DNA from 3 places in the Cellulophaga geojensis KL-A genome. Region 2 is predicted to be linked to each of the others. Evidence: riboswitches for the same ligand, from Rfam matches in the RefSeq annotation. Region 2 holds a riboswitch; each other region holds the start of a gene.
The links. Region 2 has a riboswitch for S-adenosylmethionine ahead of KLA_RS03045 (Na+/H+ antiporter NhaC family protein). Riboswitches for the same ligand answer to the same signal wherever they lie in the genome.

Region 1 (5,721 bases), on a different contig from region 2:
ACAAACCACGGCCTTCTAAGTTTACAAGAGCAACATTTTTTATCACAGAAAGTGATTTTATACCCTCTTTGGTTGTTTTTGCGCTAATTAATGTTCCCTCATTATCACCATTAAATGTATTTAAAATACGTAACGGAATATTTTTTTCTAATAAAGGAATTATGGTTTTTGCGTGTAAAATAGTTGCTCCAAAATTTGCCAGTTCATTAGCCTCTGAATAGCTTAATTGTTCTATACGTTTTGCATCAGAAACATAATCTGGATTAGCGGTAAAAATACCATCTACGTGTGTATAACTCTGTAACTCTACAGCATTTAAAAAGTTAGCAAATAAAGAGGCAGAATAGTTACTACCGTTTCTGCCTAAAGTTGTTGTTTTACCATCTTCTGTAGACCCAATAAAACCTGTAATAACAGGTACAACATTACTAGCTAAACTAGAAATTAATTTTTGTGTTTTAGCTTTAGACACCTCCTCTAACACGTTTGCATTTCCAAAATTGGCATCAGTTTTTACTATTTTTCTAGAATCTATAAACTCAGCTTTTACACCTTCTTTAGCAAGTGCTTTTACAACATATTGTGCAGAAAGCAACTCTCCGTATGCCAAAACTTGATCTTTAATTTTTAAGCTATAATCACCCAACAAGGCAACACCTTCTAAAATTTGCAAAATTTCTGTGTATACCTCAGAAAAATTTAACGCTAAACCATTTTGCTGATATGCTTTAAACTCATTAAAAGCTAGAGTATACTCTTCTCCCCTTGCTGCTAAATTCAACAATTGTTCTAATACATTTGTAGATTCTCCGCGAGCAGAAACCACAACCGCTATATTTTCAGAATTAGCAACTTTAGAAGCTATTTTAGTAACTACGTTAGATACACCTTCTCCGTTAGCTAAAGACTTACCTCCAAACTTAATTACCTTAAGTTCTTCTCGTTTTTTATGATCATTAAAAATACCATTTAGCAATTGCTCTAACTGATCAAACTCTATTAAAAACGCATCATGACCATGTAGTGAGTGTATTTCACCATAGGTAACATTACTATTAGCTTGTGCCAGTTGTTTAAAGGTATCTTTATTTTCTTTGGCTGTAAAAAACAAATCAGAATCTACACCTACAATATGTATAGATGTGTTGCTATTTTGCAGGTTAATAAAAGCCTCATTACCATCTCTAGTAATATCTATGGTTTTTAACAACTGGTTCATTAACTTATATGCAGATAATTGAAAACGCTCTTGCAATTTTTTACCGTGGTGGGTTAGCCAACTTTCCACATTAAATAACTGTTGTTCTTCATTTGTGCTTCGGTTAAAACGAGCCTTAAAAGATTCTGGTGTACGGTAGCATAACATTGCGTGCATACGGGCATCATGTACAGGTTGCTTAGAGTTTACCAAAAACTGTTCTTGAATTTGACAGTTTGCAATAAGCCAGTCTGTGGATTTCCAATCTGATGCAACCGGAATTAAATGCTGAGTTAACTTTGGATTTAGTGCAGCCATCTCCCAGGCAATACCACCTCCTAAAGAACCTCCTATTATTGCAAAAAGCGAATTGATATTTAGTTCTTTTAATCCTAATAAAAACAAATGAGCAATATCTTTAGCTACAAAATCTTTATAGTTTTCTATAATAAAGCCATCAAAACCATTACCAGGAATATTAAAAGACAATACCGTGTATTTTGTGGTGTCTATACATTTACCTTCTCCTATTAGTGTAGACCACCAGCCATCTTCACCAGAAACATTAGAGTTACCTGTTAAAGCGTGATTTACAAGTACAATTGGCGCGGTGTGCAATTCTGCTCCAAATACCTGATATGACAAGTCTATATCTTGTGTGCTACCACTTAGCGTTGTATATTTTTTTAGTTTGATATGATGCAACATAGTAAGCTGTTTTAACCTAAATAATTATTAGGTTATTTGTAATTTATTTTGAGAACGTAAGTTTATTAAGCTGTAACTGTAGATATAGCTTTAAAAGCCTCTTCTAAGTCTAACTTTAAATCTTCTATATCCTCTAAACCAACAGATAAACGAATTAAATCTTGACCAACACCTGCAGCCTCTTGCTGCTCTGCTGTTAATTGTTGATGCGTTGTACTTGCTGGGTGAATTATTAAAGATTTTGTATCTCCTATGTTTGCTAAAAGAGAGAATATTTTAGTGGCATCTGTTAGTTTTTTAGCAGCTTCAAAGCCACCTTTTACACCAAATGTAACTAAGCCACTTTGACCTTTTGGTAAGTACTCCTTAGCTAAGTCATAGTATTTATTGCTTTTTAACCCTGGATAGTTTACCCAAGCAACCTCATCTCTACCCTCTAACCAAGTAGCCAATTCTAATGCGTTTGCACTATGTTGTTTTATACGCACTGGTAAAGTTTCTAAACCTTGTATAATTTGGAATGCATTAAACGGACTTAAAGCTCCTCCGAAATCTCTTAAACCTTCTAAAATTAATTTATACGTAAATGCAGCATTACCAAGAGCCTCACTATACACCAAACCGTGGTACCCGGCAGATGGTTCTGTAAACTCTGGGAACTTTCCATTTGTCCAGTCAAAAGTACCTGCGTCTACAATTGCACCTCCTAAAGAAGTTCCTTGTCCGCCTATGTATTTTGTTAGCGAGTGTATTACCAAGTTTGCACCGTGCTCTATTGGGTTTAATAATGCTGGTGATGCTACTGTATTGTCTACAATAAATGGCACTTGTGCTGCTTTTGCTTCTTTAGAAATTGCTTTTAAGTCTAAAACATCTAGCTTAGGATTTCCTAATGACTCTACAAAAAATGCTCTTGTATTTTCTTGCACTGCTTTACCAAAACTCTCTGGATTAGATGCATCTACAAAAGTAGTTGTAATACCTAATCTTGGTAAGGTTACATTTAACAAATTAAATGTACCACCGTACAAACTGCTAGATGCTACAATGTGGTCTCCTGCTCTTAAAAGCGTTAATAAACCTGTAGAAATTGCTGCTGTACCAGATGCAAATACTACTGCTCCTACACCACCCTCTGCTGCTGCTAGTCTGTCTTGTAATATTTGATTTGTTGGATTGTTTAAACGCGTGTAAATAAATCCTAATTCTGATAAAGAAAATAAGTTTGCTGCGTGGTCTGTGTCTTTAAAAACATAAGACGACGTTTGATAAATAGGCACTGCTCTTGTACCTGCTGTTTCTGATGGAGTGTGACCTGCGTGTAATGCGTTTGTTGCTAATTTTTGAGTACTCATAATTTTGTTTTTTATAGTTTAAATTGAAAAAATAAAAAAGCCAAAACCGCGTCTTGCCGACTTTGCAAGATGGTTTAAAATTAAATGAGTTAAAAAGAAATTGGAAATTTGCTTTGTGTAAATAAAAAGCTTGTTTCGTTATCTGCCTATAGTACCGATGTACTTGGTAGAATTTAGCACCTTCTTTGTATGAGCAAAGGGTTGCTAAGGCTTCATTGGGTCTAATCCCTCCGCCTTTCTTGATAACTATTCAATAAGTGTTTTGAACTTTGAGCTACAAATATATGTTCAGAAAAATTTAATATCCTAATCTTTTTTGAAAAAATATTGATTTTAACCTTTTTAACAAGCTTAAATAACAGAAACACAATATTTGTTTGTTTTTGTAACGATTTATTAAATCATTAAAGCAGAAACATTTTGTAAAATTCTAGGTTTTTAGCAGTTTTTCAATCAATTTGTATATATGAGAACCTAATTTTTTTGGATATGGTTCATTTTTATTATCTAAATTTTTAGCTCTGTCAATTGCTATTTTAGTTAAAGGTAAGAATATTTCAGGATTTGGCTTTTTATTATATCCTCTTCCTTGTAAATCACCTAGAACAACATCAATATGGTTTTTCTTTCTACTTTCAGATGCGTTTTCTAAAAGTTTATTTACCTCGCTTTCATTGTATTCTGTAATGTCTTTTAGATGCAATATTAACCATATTTCAAAGCAAGGATTACTCATAGCTAAAAAGAAGTTATTTTCTTTCTTGCAATCAGCTACTAATTTGTCAAAATCAATTTTATGTATAGTTTCCCAATGGTCTCTATCTATAATTAGCCAAAATTCATCTGTTTTTTTAAATTGATAATCTAATTTAGCTTTTTTGAGTAATTTTTTAACACTCAAGGGATCTGTTCCAGAGTTTTCTTCTTTTTTTAACGGGACAATTTCAATTAAACCTGAATCATTGAAAAATACAGACTCTCGAAAGTCGTTAAAATATTTCTTTTCACTTACTGTACCTTCATAAGATAAAACGAATAACTTTTCAGCATCCAAGAAACCTCCTTTTCTAATTAATGGTATTGGTTCTCTTGGCATATTTAATTAAATTGAGGTATAACCGTTAAATTCTCTCTGTTTCCAAACTTAGGAACACCTTTGTATCTTCCTAATAGATAATCTCGTCTAACTTCTTTATCAAATCTAATACTGTAATCTTCCAATGAATGTAATCGACTTGCTCCCATTTTGTCTTTTACAACAAACCAAATTTCATCTTTTCGAAGCAATTTTTGAGTCAAAAGTGTTGATTCGTGGCTGGCAACAATAAACTGACTGTTGACATTTTTGCACTTGGATAGAAAGAAATCAAATAAGTCGTATATCAAATTGGGATGTAAACTTCTTTCCATTTCGTCAATTACGAAGACGTTATCTCCTTTGAAAAAATCAATTATTAGTGGTATTAAATCCATTATTCTTCTTGTACCATCTGATTCATCTCTTAAATCAAATAATTCGTAACCACCACCTGTAATTTTATGTTTTGTTTTCAAAAGCTGAGCCCTCAATGTTCTGTCTTTAAGTATAGAAATAACATAGTATTTGTCATCTTGGACATTAGAAATAAATGCATTAGTTTTTTCTGATTTATCTCCCAATAAATCATTCTCTATATCTTTTAAGATTTCACTTGGAATATCAATTTTCTCAATATCTACCTCTTTAAATTCTATTCCATCAATACCTGTGTCAAAATATCCAAGCATTTCGGTAAACACTTTATTTAAGTCTGTGTCTTCTAGCAGTTCAAACTTTTTACCTACATTTTTAGAATTCGGATAAATAACTGTTAATGCATTTTGAAACCAATCTATAACATTGATAAGATCGTCAATATTTGAAACATTTTCCTTAACTTTTCGTGTTCTTATTTCAGACAAAAAAAGTTGATTTTTTTGAGTTCCTTTTGCGGTGAATTCTAAAAATTGTTTTTCTTCTGTTTTTTTGTTTTTGCTAAGAATTGCGTCTAAGTCAAATTCCTTTGGTCTATTTTTATCTCTTGTAAAAATTTCTTTTTCAGATTTTTTAGATATTTCATAAAGCCATTCTTCTATTATTTCCTTAGAATTAAAAACAAATCCATAAGCGTAATTTTTGTTCTTGTGTTGAATCTCGTACTCAATTCTAGAGTTTTGATTTAATAGCTTTTTGTCTAGTTTGAAGCTACTATATTTTATAGGTTGTTCTGCTTTATTTCCTTTAAGAATAAGTTCTTTTCCGAATTCAATAGCTTTGATTAAATTGGATTTCCCAGATGCATTAGCACCATAAACTACAGCTGTTTTAAGAGCGGAAGTTCCTTTTATTGATTTGGATTTATGATGTGATTTTAAAGTTCCTCTTCCTGGAATAAGAGAAAATACTTCTCGATCTTTAAATGATAGAAAATTCTCAACTGC
Region 2 (5,721 bases):
GTACCATCTGCAACATCTTTTCTTAAAACAATTAGTCCTTGCAAATTATAAACCTTAGCCTGTACATAGTCTTTACTACTAATATTTACAACGTCTTTAGCAGGAATAGGAAATACTGCTAGCTCTTGCTTTTCTTCTTCATTAAAAGTTAAAGTTCTAGCAGAATTATTAGAAATCTCTGTATTAACAAAGTTACTAGCATTAACAGGTTTGTATACTCTAATCCAATTTACAAGTAAATTATTATTTTCAAAATTCTCTAACTCTTTATCTGTAGCAGATCTGTTAGCCTCTGCTTGCCAACTTTGGTCTTCTACATTAATAATAATATCCATTTCTTTTGTAAATCTTCTCTGGTTATTTAAATAATTAAATGGATCTATAACACTAATATTAGACTTGTTTTTTGCATCATTTAAACTAGTAGCAATATTCATTTTTTGATATCCATTTTCTCTAACTAACTGTCCGTTAACACCAGTACTTGTTACACCAGCTGGGTATGTATATTGCCAAGTACCATCTGCTAATCTGGTTTGTACTGCAGTATCATCTAAAACACGTACCATTTGCCCGTCTACATAATACTCTAATCTTGTAGCTGAAACCCAATTAACACCAATTCTTACAACTCTTCCTCCCCATTGGTTAACTCCATTTTTTTGCCACCAACTATTAAAATCTGCAGGTTGGTAATCTTTAAAGTTTGGAGGCCTAATAAATACATGATGACTAAGGTGTATTTTATTTGCAAAGAAACCATTTCTATTGTCGTCTCCTGGCCCTCCATAACATTCTATAATGTCTATTTCCTGTGTGTCATCTGGGCTAAGTAGCCAAATATCCGAAGCTAATGAAGAGTTCATTACTTTTATACTAGCTTCTACAAATACAGGGAATTTTACACGCGTTTTGTTAGTTATACAACCAGCTCTTGTTTCTGGTCTAGAAATTAAATTTCCGCTAGAGCCAACAAAAGACTTGGTTGCTCCAGGGATTCTAGATGCCCAAATATTTAAATGACCTCCAGAAACAGCTACGTGGTTTTGCATCCATTTTGTTGGTCCTGGACCTTCAAAATTATTGGGAGCACCACTTGGTAAATTATGGTATTTATTATACCATTTTTTATTATTTCCTGGGCCAAAATCGGTAACATTGGTAGAAGGTAAAAATTGGTAGTTAAAATCGTCACTGGCTTGTACTTGTAATTGCCACGTTTTTCCTGATCCGGCATTTGCGGGTATAGGTATGTTATCCCAATCGTACTGAGCATTAACAAATAGCAATTGTAGAAACATAATAATTGATAGTAGGCTAATCTTTTTCATAAAAAATGTAGTTTAAATATTGATTAAATTATTTTCTTCAAAAAAATTCATATCCTGGGGAAACAGACTAAAATTATTTAACACGAAACTACTATTTAACAAGAAAAATATGATAAATATACACTAGACAAATACTCAACAGGCATATAAATAACCTATTAAAACTTATGTATTTTATCGGTAAAAAAACTATATTGTTGGTAAATACAGCTGAAAATAAAATTACGAATCTATCTTATAAAATATTTTTTGTAAGAAAAAACTTTTACATATACTTACTTTGTCTATGTAATTTAGTCCTAAAAATAAAAAAGGTTGCCTATAGGAACATAGGACAACCTTTGTAAAAAGCGGGGAACGCTTTATATTGTATATTTACTATTAGCCTTTAATGGTAAGTTCACCATTTTCATCGACCTTAAACTCAACTTCATAAAAATTAGTTACTATATTACGTCCTTCAATGGTTTCATTGTTAGGTTCTGTTACGTGTATTTCAAAATCTGAAGATATTTTATTTGTCTTAGTGTCTACTTCAACGTAGTATTCTCTAACTTGATAGTTGTCTATTTCCATTTCTTCTTCAATAAGTACAACACCTTTATTTACATTAGAAAAAATAGCATCTACATCTAGATCACTAATTTTAAGTTTACCTTGTGCATTTTTGATATGAAATTTTTTCTGAAAGGCATCATTCAAAAGCTTTTCATCTTCTAAAGTAGCTTCAGCATAATTTGTTTTTGTGGTATAACGTCTGCTAAATAATTTACCATCTTTTAAATACTTAATGGTAATGCTCCCTAAATCTGAGTTTAAATCTTCTTTAGAATAAAACTCTAACCTATAAACTTCTAAATCGGCTCCAAAACTAGTCATTGCTAATTGTTTGGCTGCTTGTAAGCCTTCTAGTGTAGAAATTCTGATTGTGTCTTTATCGCTACCACAGGAAGTTATTAACAACATAACAAGTAGAAACGTAATTTTTAAAGTATTTTTCATTTTTATGTTTGATTGTTTTACACTCCAAAACTAGCCAAACAGTTACTGAGTCTTATATTAGAATATAAAAATGTAGCCATCTAATATATATTTAATTGTAATTGATATATTTTCGTTTTAAAATTACTTTAAGGAACTTCTAAGAAATAAGTACTAAGGTTAGCCCAAACAATGAGCCTATAATTAAGCCTGTAACAACCTCTTTTGGTGTGTGCCTTTTTAATACAAGTCTAGACCACATTACTAAAAATGTAAATAATATAAGAACAACACCTAAACGCCTATTTACAAATATAATAGCAAGTGCTAAATATATGTTTATAGCCACGTGCATAGATATTTTTATAAGAAAATTAATTCCGAAAGAAGCTAAAAGCATAAGCGTAGCTATAGAAAAGCTAGTGCAAATGTAAACAGGCTGGTTTGTATAAAATAAAAAGAAAAGAACCAAAACCATTAGTGGTAAAGCAAATATATACAACGATCTACGCTCCCTTTTGTTAGACACATCTAAGTCTGTATATTTTCCTCTTCTTTTTCCTATATAGACCCAAGCAATTAAAACTAGAAAAAAAATGCCATAAATAAGAGATAAGGTATGGGAAAAGACTGTTTCCTTATCATTAAGATTAAAAATTAAAATTAAAAAAGGAAATAGCAACAACGGGTGTCCTAATACAGATATAAATTGAGCTATTTTAATTTTCATTTAAACCATTTATTATCACAAATATAGTTTTATTTGTAGAAATAGTTAATTAATTAGTACAAGTGTTTACTTTGTTTTAAATGACATTACAATACAAAGACATAGAGCAACAGTTTATTGGTTATGTAAATACCCCAACACTATGGGTAAGCAACAGCGTGTATGGTTTAAAACAGTTTGAACTAGAAAAAAATGATACTCCAAAATTTACTGATAAGATACCAACAAATTTAAGATTAGGAAAAAGGGTAGAACGCTATGTTAGCACAGATTTTAAGCAATCTAAAGACATTACTATTTTAGCAGAAAACCTACAAATACAAAACAATAAGCTTACTATTGGTGAAATAGACTGTATTTTAATAAAAAACAAAATAGCCTATCATATAGAAATAATTTATAAATTTTACCTGTTTGATGATACGGTTGGTAGTACTGAGTTAGATTATTGGATTGGACCAAACAGAAATGATTCTCTAATTAAAAAGTTAGATAAACTTAAAGATAAGCAACTACCACTACTCTACAACACCCATACAACCCCAATAATTAAAAAGCTAAATTTAAGTTTAAATAAAATTAAACAACGTGTATTTTTTAAAGCACAACTATTTACACCTTACAAAAGAAGTGTAAAATTTAAGCAGTTAAATAAGAACTGTGTAAAAGGTTTTTATGTTAAGCATGCACAATTAGAGCAATTTAATAAGTGTAAGTTTTATATACCTAACAAAACTAATTGGCTGCAAGAAGTAAAAACACAAGTAAACTGGCTAACATATAATACATTTACTGCAGAGGTTAACACCTTAATTACTGCCAAAAAGTCTCCATTATGCTGGATAAAATTTCCTAACGGAGAATTAGAAAAGTTTTTTGTTGTTTGGTGGTAAAAAATAACAGAAAATTATGATTTTATCTCGTTGTTATGCTTTAGTTTTGCGCACTTAATTATCAAGAATCTCAAAAAAAAGAGATAGCAACCTGCAATAACGAGCAAGGTGCTAAAAAAGGATAAGCCAATACTTTGGAAAAAATGTTAATTTAACTCCTTATTATTTGTCTTTTTCTTATTGTGATTCTGCAAAACAATAAAAATGACTGCAATAAAAAATAGTACACCAAAGCTTATAGCATTATTACCCTTATTTGTATTTGTATTTACATTTTTAGGCGTAGGTATTTATCAGAACGACTTTTATGCATTACCAGCGCCTATAGCTGTTATTGCAGGTATTATAGCCGCTTTTTTATTATTTAAACAAACTATTAATGCTAAAATTAATACACTTTTAGAAGGCTGTGGAGATAGTAAAATACTAACTATGTGCCTTATATATTTGTTGGCTGGTGCATTTGCAACAATTACCAAAGAAACAGGTAGTGTAGACGCTATTGTGAGTTTAGGGTTAGATATAATTCCTATACAATACATTTATTTTGGAGTGTTTATTATTGCTGCCTTTTTATCTATATCTACAGGTACATCTGTAGGTGCCATTGTAGCTTTAACACCAATTGTTATAGGGTTTGCAGATAAAGGTGGTGCATCTTTAGCCGTGCTTTGTGGTGCACTTTTAGGTGGTGCTATGTTTGGAGATAACCTTTCTGTAATATCAGATACAACTATTGCAGCAACACAATCTTTAGGAGTTAAAATGAGCGATAAATTTAAACAAAATATAAAAATTGCATTACCAGCAGCTTTAATTACAATTGTTGTATTAATTTTTAAAGGAGCAGATTTAAATGCGCATAGTTTAGAAAATACAACCTATAATTATAACCTACTAAAAATAGTACCTTATGTATTTGTAATTGCACTATCTGTTATTGGTGTAAACGTTTTTGTTACCTTATTACTTGGTGTAATTTTAGCTGCAATAATTGGTATATTTTACGGTGACTTTACGCTAATTGAATCTACTAAGTATGCATATGCAGGATTTACGAGTATGACAGAGATTTTTTTGTTATCCTTATTGTCTGGTGGCTTAGCTGCTTTGGTTGCTAAAAATGGAGGGATAGACTATATTCTAAATAAAATAAAAACACTTATAAAGAGTAAAAAATCTGCACAATTTGGAATTGCCACACTAGTAAGTACGGTTAATATGGCTATTGCAAATAACACCGTTTCCATAATTATTTCTGGTACTATTGCCAAAACTATAAACGATGAGTATAAGTTAGACAATAAAAATACGGCTTCAATATTAGATATTTTTGCCTGTATTACACAAGGATTATTACCTTATGGAGCACAAGTGTTAATGATTTTAAGCTTTTCTAAAGGAAAACTAACATATACAGACTTAATAAGTAATACCTGGTATTTACTTCTGTTATTTATCTATACCATAATATACATTAGTTTAAATCCGTTTAAATTGAAGAAATCTGACATAAAATAATACACAACACTCTTAAAAATTATCTAAAAAACTATCTTCGCGGCCATGTGGATGTATTTAGGCCTTTTATCGGCTTTATTTTTAGGGTTACATAATTTGTGTAAAAAACATGCTGTACAAGGCAATGAGGTTTTTCCTGTACTTTTAGGTACTATAACTGCTGGTTTTTTACTGTTACTACCTTTTTATTTAGGATCTAAATTTTATCCTGAGTTTACTAAAGAAATTGGTTTTTACATCACAGATATTCCTTGGCAAAACCACG
Region 3 (5,721 bases), on a different contig from region 2:
CAAACAAATCACCAACAACATTCATCCCAGTCATTAAATGACCTTCTATAACCTCAATAGGTTTGTCTACACTTTGCCTAGCTGCTTCTACGTCTTCTACAATATACTGGTCTATACCTTTTACCAATGCTCTAGTAATACGGGTTTGTATAGGTTCTTCTCTCCATGATAAATCTACCGTGCTCTCTTTTGCCTTACCAACTACCGTTTCTGCAAAATCTAACAAACGTTCTGTAGCATCATCCCTACGGTCTAACATTACATCCTCTACACGCTCTAATAAATCTTTAGGAATATCATCATAAACCTCTAGCATAGTAGGATTTACAATTCCCATATTCATACCTGCCTGTATGGCGTGGTATAAAAAAACTGAATGCATAGCCTCACGCACAGGGTTGTTTCCTCTAAAAGAAAACGACACATTACTAACACCTCCACTTACACTACAATGTGGTAAATTTTCCTTTACCCAAGCTGTAGCTTCTATAAAATCTATGGCGTTGCGTTTATGCTCATCCATACCGGTAGCAACAGGAAAAATATTAAGATCAAAAATGATGTCTTCTGGTGCAAAGTTTACCTTGTTTACCAAAATATCATAAGAACGTTTAGCTATTTCTATTCTACGTTCATAATTATCTGCCTGTCCTACCTCATCAAAAGCCATTACAATTACGGCTGCACCGTAACGCTTAATAAGTTTGGCGTGGTGTATAAATTCTTCTTCTCCTTCTTTAAGACTTATAGAGTTTACCACACATTTACCTTGAACCACTTGTAAACCAGCTTCTATAATTTCCCATTTAGAGCTGTCTATCATTATAGGAACTCTAGCAATATCTGGTTCTGCAATAACTAGGTTTAAGAACTTAACCATAGCTTCTTTGCCATCTATAAGTCCGTCATCCATATTAATGTCTATAATTTGCGCCCCACCTTCTACTTGGTGGCGTGCAATATCTAGAGCTTCATCAAACTTTTCTTCTTTTATTAGCCTTAAAAACTTTTTAGAACCAGCTACATTAGTACGTTCACCTACATTAATAAAGTTAGTATCTGGTGTAACAACCAATGGTTCTAATCCTGAAAGTTTTAAATATTTAGGTTTTAAATTTTTCATATTAGACAGTTTCTAAAGCAATATTTCTGGGTTTGTAATCTTTTACCAAATTAGCAATTGCATTAATGTGTTCTGGTGTTGTACCACAACAACCACCAACAATATTTACCAAGCTTTTATCTAAGTATTCTTTTATTTGTGCTGCCATTTGCTCTGCAGTCTCATCATACTCACCAAATGCATTTGGCAAACCTGCATTTGGATGTGCAGATACTCCAAAACCTGTTTTTGCTGCCAATACCTCTAAATGCGGTACCAATTGACTTGCTCCTAGAGCACAATTAAAACCAACAGATAAAATAGGAATATGACTTATTGATATTAAAAAAGCTTCTGCTGTTTGCCCTGATAAGGTTCTGCCAGAGGCATCTGTAATTGTACCACTTACCATTATAGGAACATCTATATTACGCTCTTCTTTCACTTCTTCTATGGCAAAAAGTGCTGCTTTTGCATTTAGGGTATCAAAAATGGTTTCTACTAGTAAGATATCTGAGCCACCATCTAACAATGCTTCTACTTGTTGTTTGTAAGCTATTCTAAGTTCATCAAAAGTAACACCTCTAAAACCTGGGTCGTTAACGTCTGGAGACATACTTGCGGTTTTATTGGTGGGTCCAATACTACCTGCTACAAACCTTGGTTTGTGTGGTTCTTTTGCTGTAAACTCATCTGCAACTTGTTTTGCAATACGTGCCGACTCATAATTTAGCTCGTACACTAAATCTTCCATAAAATAGTCTGCCATTGCTATAGTTGTACCAGAAAAGGTGTTGGTTTCTACAATGTCTGCCCCAGCTGCAAAATATTTACGGTGTACTTCTGCTATAGCTTCTGGTTGAGTTAGAGAGAGTAAATCGTTATTGCCTTGTAATGGGTGTTCCCAGTCTGCAAAACGTTTGCCTCTAAAATCTTCTTCGGTGAATTTGTAGCGCTGTAACATTGTACCCATTGCACCGTCTAGCACTAAAATTCTTTCTTTTAATATGTCTTGTATCCTTTTCATTGTACCGTATAATATTGTGTTGTGCGTTAAGGATTGATGCGGCATCTTTTTGGTTGCAACGGTTTGTAAAACCTGTTTGCTAAAACCAAAAAATACAGCAGAAAGCCTGGCCATTTGTGCTTGCAAACAAATGGAACGCTATAAATAAAATATCAAGTAAGGTAAATGAGAGAAGACTGTGAATGTCTTTACTAATTTGTGAGTTATCTGCCGTGTTGTATGTAACAACGTAGTAGAATGTAGCACCTTCTTTAAATAAGAATAAAGGGTTGCTAAGGTTTCATAGGGTCTAATCCCTCCACCTTTCTTGATAACGTTTTCAGTGTATTAATGAACTAATTATGCCACAAAGTAACAGCACAACTTTTTTATAACCAAATATTGCTGGTAATTTTTAAGCCTACACGTGTTTTTTACACATATAGGCTTAAAATTGTAATATTTTTACGAAATGCTTTGTACAACTTCTTTTTTGGCTTCTTTTTTTGAACCATCAAAACCTTCTACACCACCTACGGTTGTGTATTTCATTACATAGCGTTTGCCTGGGTTTATGCGTTGGTATGCGCTTTGGCACATTACGGCTGCTTCATGAAAACCAGATAAAATTAGTTTTAGTTTTCCTTTATAGGTGTTAACATCACCAATGGCATATACACCAGGAATGTTGGTTTGGTAATCATAAGAGTTGTCTACTTTTATAGCATTTTTCTCTATTTCTAATCCCCAATCTCCTATTGGTCCTAATTTAGGTGATAGTCCAAATAACGGAATAAAATTATCTACTTCTACATAGCTTTCTCCTTTTTCCTCGTCGTTGTATTTTACAACTACAGCCTCTAAATGATCATCTCCGTATAGTTTGGTTACTTGTGCCTCTGTAAACAATTTTATTTTACCTGCTTTTGCAAGTTCTGATGCTTTTTCTACAGAGTCTAAAGCACCTCTAAACTCGTTTCTACGGTGTACTAAAGATACTTCTGCTGCTACGTCTGCTAAAAATATTGCCCAGTCTAATGCAGAATCTCCACCACCAGCAATAACAACTTTTTTGTCTCTGTATACTTCTGGGTCTTTAATCATATAAGCAACACCTTTATCCTCAAAATTAAGAATGTTTTCTATTTGCGGTTTTCTAGGCTCAAAAGATCCTAAACCACCTGCAATTACAACAACTGGCGCATTGTGCTTTGTGCCTTTGTTTGTGGTTACCACAAAAGTACCATCGTCTAACTTATCTAAAGTATCTGCTCTTTCTGCTAGTGTAAAACCAGGCTCAAAAGATTTTATTTGTTCCATTAGATTGGTAACCAAATCACCTGCTAAAATTTCTGGAAAAGCAGGAATATCATAAATTGGTTTTTTAGGATATATCTCTGCACATTGTCCGCCTGGTTGTGGCAATGCATCTATTAAATGGCATTTTAGTTTTAACAAACCTGCCTCAAAAACGGTAAACAATCCTGTTGGTCCTGCGCCAATAATTAATATATCTGTCTTAATCATAATTTTAATTTTGTACTTACTAATGAGTATCTACTCTCATTTAAATGTTTTAATTATTATCTTTTTTATCTACTAAGGAACTTGTAATCTGGTTCATTTTATCTACTTTTTCTTCAAAATCTCCTTTTATAGTTTTTCTGTAGTCGTTTAAGTTTTGAACCATTTTATTAATATCTTCAGGTATTACGTCTTCAAAAAACTGGCGCAAACGTTTTGCTGTTGTTGGCGACTTACCATTGGTAGAAATACCAATTTTTACATTGCCTTTGGTTACAATTCCGCCCATATAAAAATCGCAATACGGAGGGTTATCTGCTACGTTTACCAATTTAAATTGCGCTCTACAATCTTTATACACTTGCACATTAACCTCTACATTATCTGTAGTTGCAACTACCATATGTTTGGCATCTAAATAACTAATATTGTAGACATCTGTAATGGTAGTAACATTAAATTTATTTGCCAGTTGTAACGTTTTTTCTGCATACCAAGGAGACACCATTGTTACCACAGCATCTGGACTAGACTTAGTTAAAAAGCGTAGTTTTTCCTCTGCCACATTACCACCACCTACTATTAGCACGTGTAGTTGAGACGTTTTTAAAAAAACTGGATATAAATTGTTACGTTCCATTACTTTATTTTTAGTGTTACTGTTTTGTTTACCTTATCAAAAATAACCAAATAACTGTACCACTTAATTTACTACTACTTCTTTTGTTTTTATCTGTTGTTGTACTTTATGTAATTGCGCTCTATGCTTTACAACTTCTCCAATTACAATAATTGCAGGATTAGACAACTCCTTTTCTTGCACTACTTTTTCTATGGTTGATATGGTACCAACGCCAACTTTTTCATTAACGGTAGTTCCGTTTTGAATAATTGCCACAGGTGTTTCTGCTTTACCTTGTTGCTGAAATAACTGTACAATTTCTGATAATTTACCCATACCCATTAAAATTACTACTGTTGCGCTAGACTTTGCTGCCAAGTGCACATCTGTAGATAATTTATGATTTTTAGTTGTACCTGTTATTACCCAAAAACTCTCTGAAGCTCCCCTTTTTGTAACCGGTATATTTTGAAAAGCTGGTACTGCTATTGAAGAAGAAATCCCCGGAACCATAGCTACTGTTATACCGTGACTAGCGGCATATTCCATTTCTTCTGAGCCACGACCAAAAATAAATGGGTCGCCACCTTTTAAGCGCACTACATTACCGTGACTTTTTGCTCTGCTTACAATAAGCTCGTTAATTTGTTCTTGTTGGTACGCGTAACACCCTTTTCTTTTACCTACAAAAATATGCTCTGCATTTGCTGCATAGGTTAGCAACTCTTTATTTACCAAAGCATCAAACAAAACAACATCTGCATTTTGCAATGCTTTAATAGCTTTTAGCGTAATAAGTTCTGCATCTCCTGGGCCTGCACCAACTACTGTAAGTAGTCCGTTTGTGTTTTGTTTGTTTGCCATAATTTTAAGCTTCTGCTAATTCTTTTTCTCTAAACTTTTGTACAACTTCTAAAAACACTTTAGAATCTCTAAGGTATGCTTCTGCAAATTCTTGCGTTGGTTTGTTGCTTTTTATTTGCAACGCCAACTCCTCAAAAGAAGTTTTTAATTCTATTAAGCCGTTTGACACAAAATGAGTATCAAAATCTTTAATAATGCTAATATGTGTATTTGTTTTTGTGTTCTGTGCTGTAAGCAATGCTTTAGCAGAGTTTACCATTGCAGAATAGGAATGAAAAATACTAGCAGACCATTTTTTATCTTCCAATGCAGCAGCAGCGTTTTCAATTTTTTCTTCGCTCTCAAACAATAAAGTTGCAATTAAATCTATAACAACACCAGCACACTCGCCTACTCCAATAGCTTTTTCATAGCGTTCTGTATTTCCCCAGTCTATAAAATCTTCTGGAGTTAAATTATCTATAGCTGTAAGGTGTTTTAGAAAGTCATAAAAATAATGCTCCCCTTTTTCTTTGTAATACTCAGTAAATGATTGTCCGTTTGCATTAGCGTCAAAATCGTTTAAAATTAAACGCAATGCCTCTGGACCTCTTTTACTTGGTA

Region 1: another riboswitch for S-adenosylmethionine. It lies ahead of KLA_RS01350 (O-acetylhomoserine aminocarboxypropyltransferase/cysteine synthase family protein); the one in region 2 lies ahead of KLA_RS03045 (Na+/H+ antiporter NhaC family protein).
Region 3: another riboswitch for S-adenosylmethionine. It lies ahead of KLA_RS01290 (homocysteine S-methyltransferase family protein); the one in region 2 lies ahead of KLA_RS03045 (Na+/H+ antiporter NhaC family protein).

Annotation. Positions count from the first base shown of each region.
Region 1 covers NZ_ARZX01000001.1:285,575-291,295, forward strand. The annotation lists gene thrA (bifunctional aspartate kinase/homoserine dehydrogenase I) at 1-1,906, opposite strand, end outside; gene KLA_RS01350 (O-acetylhomoserine aminocarboxypropyltransferase/cysteine synthase family protein) at 1,972-3,261, opposite strand; SAM riboswitch class I at 3,397-3,510, opposite strand; gene KLA_RS01355 (RloB family protein) at 3,692-4,357, opposite strand; gene KLA_RS01360 (AAA family ATPase) at 4,360-5,721, opposite strand, start outside.
Region 2 covers NZ_ARZX01000002.1:159,502-165,222, forward strand. The annotation lists gene KLA_RS03025 (T9SS type A sorting domain-containing protein) at 1-1,331, opposite strand, end outside; gene KLA_RS03030 (hypothetical protein) at 1,713-2,333, opposite strand; gene KLA_RS17475 (phosphatase PAP2 family protein) at 2,473-3,042, opposite strand; gene KLA_RS03040 (DUF1853 family protein) at 3,123-3,935, shown strand; SAM-I-IV-variant riboswitch at 3,989-4,089, shown strand; gene KLA_RS03045 (Na+/H+ antiporter NhaC family protein) at 4,140-5,456, shown strand; gene KLA_RS03050 (DMT family transporter) at 5,502-5,721, shown strand, end outside.
Region 3 covers NZ_ARZX01000001.1:271,506-277,226, forward strand. The annotation lists gene metH (methionine synthase) at 1-1,123, opposite strand, end outside; gene KLA_RS01290 (homocysteine S-methyltransferase family protein) at 1,125-2,129, opposite strand; SAM riboswitch class I at 2,330-2,446, opposite strand; gene KLA_RS01295 (NAD(P)/FAD-dependent oxidoreductase) at 2,574-3,635, opposite strand; gene KLA_RS01300 (bifunctional precorrin-2 dehydrogenase/sirohydrochlorin ferrochelatase) at 3,685-4,272, opposite strand; gene cobA (uroporphyrinogen-III C-methyltransferase) at 4,336-5,118, opposite strand; gene KLA_RS01310 (HEPN domain-containing protein) at 5,123-5,721, opposite strand, start outside.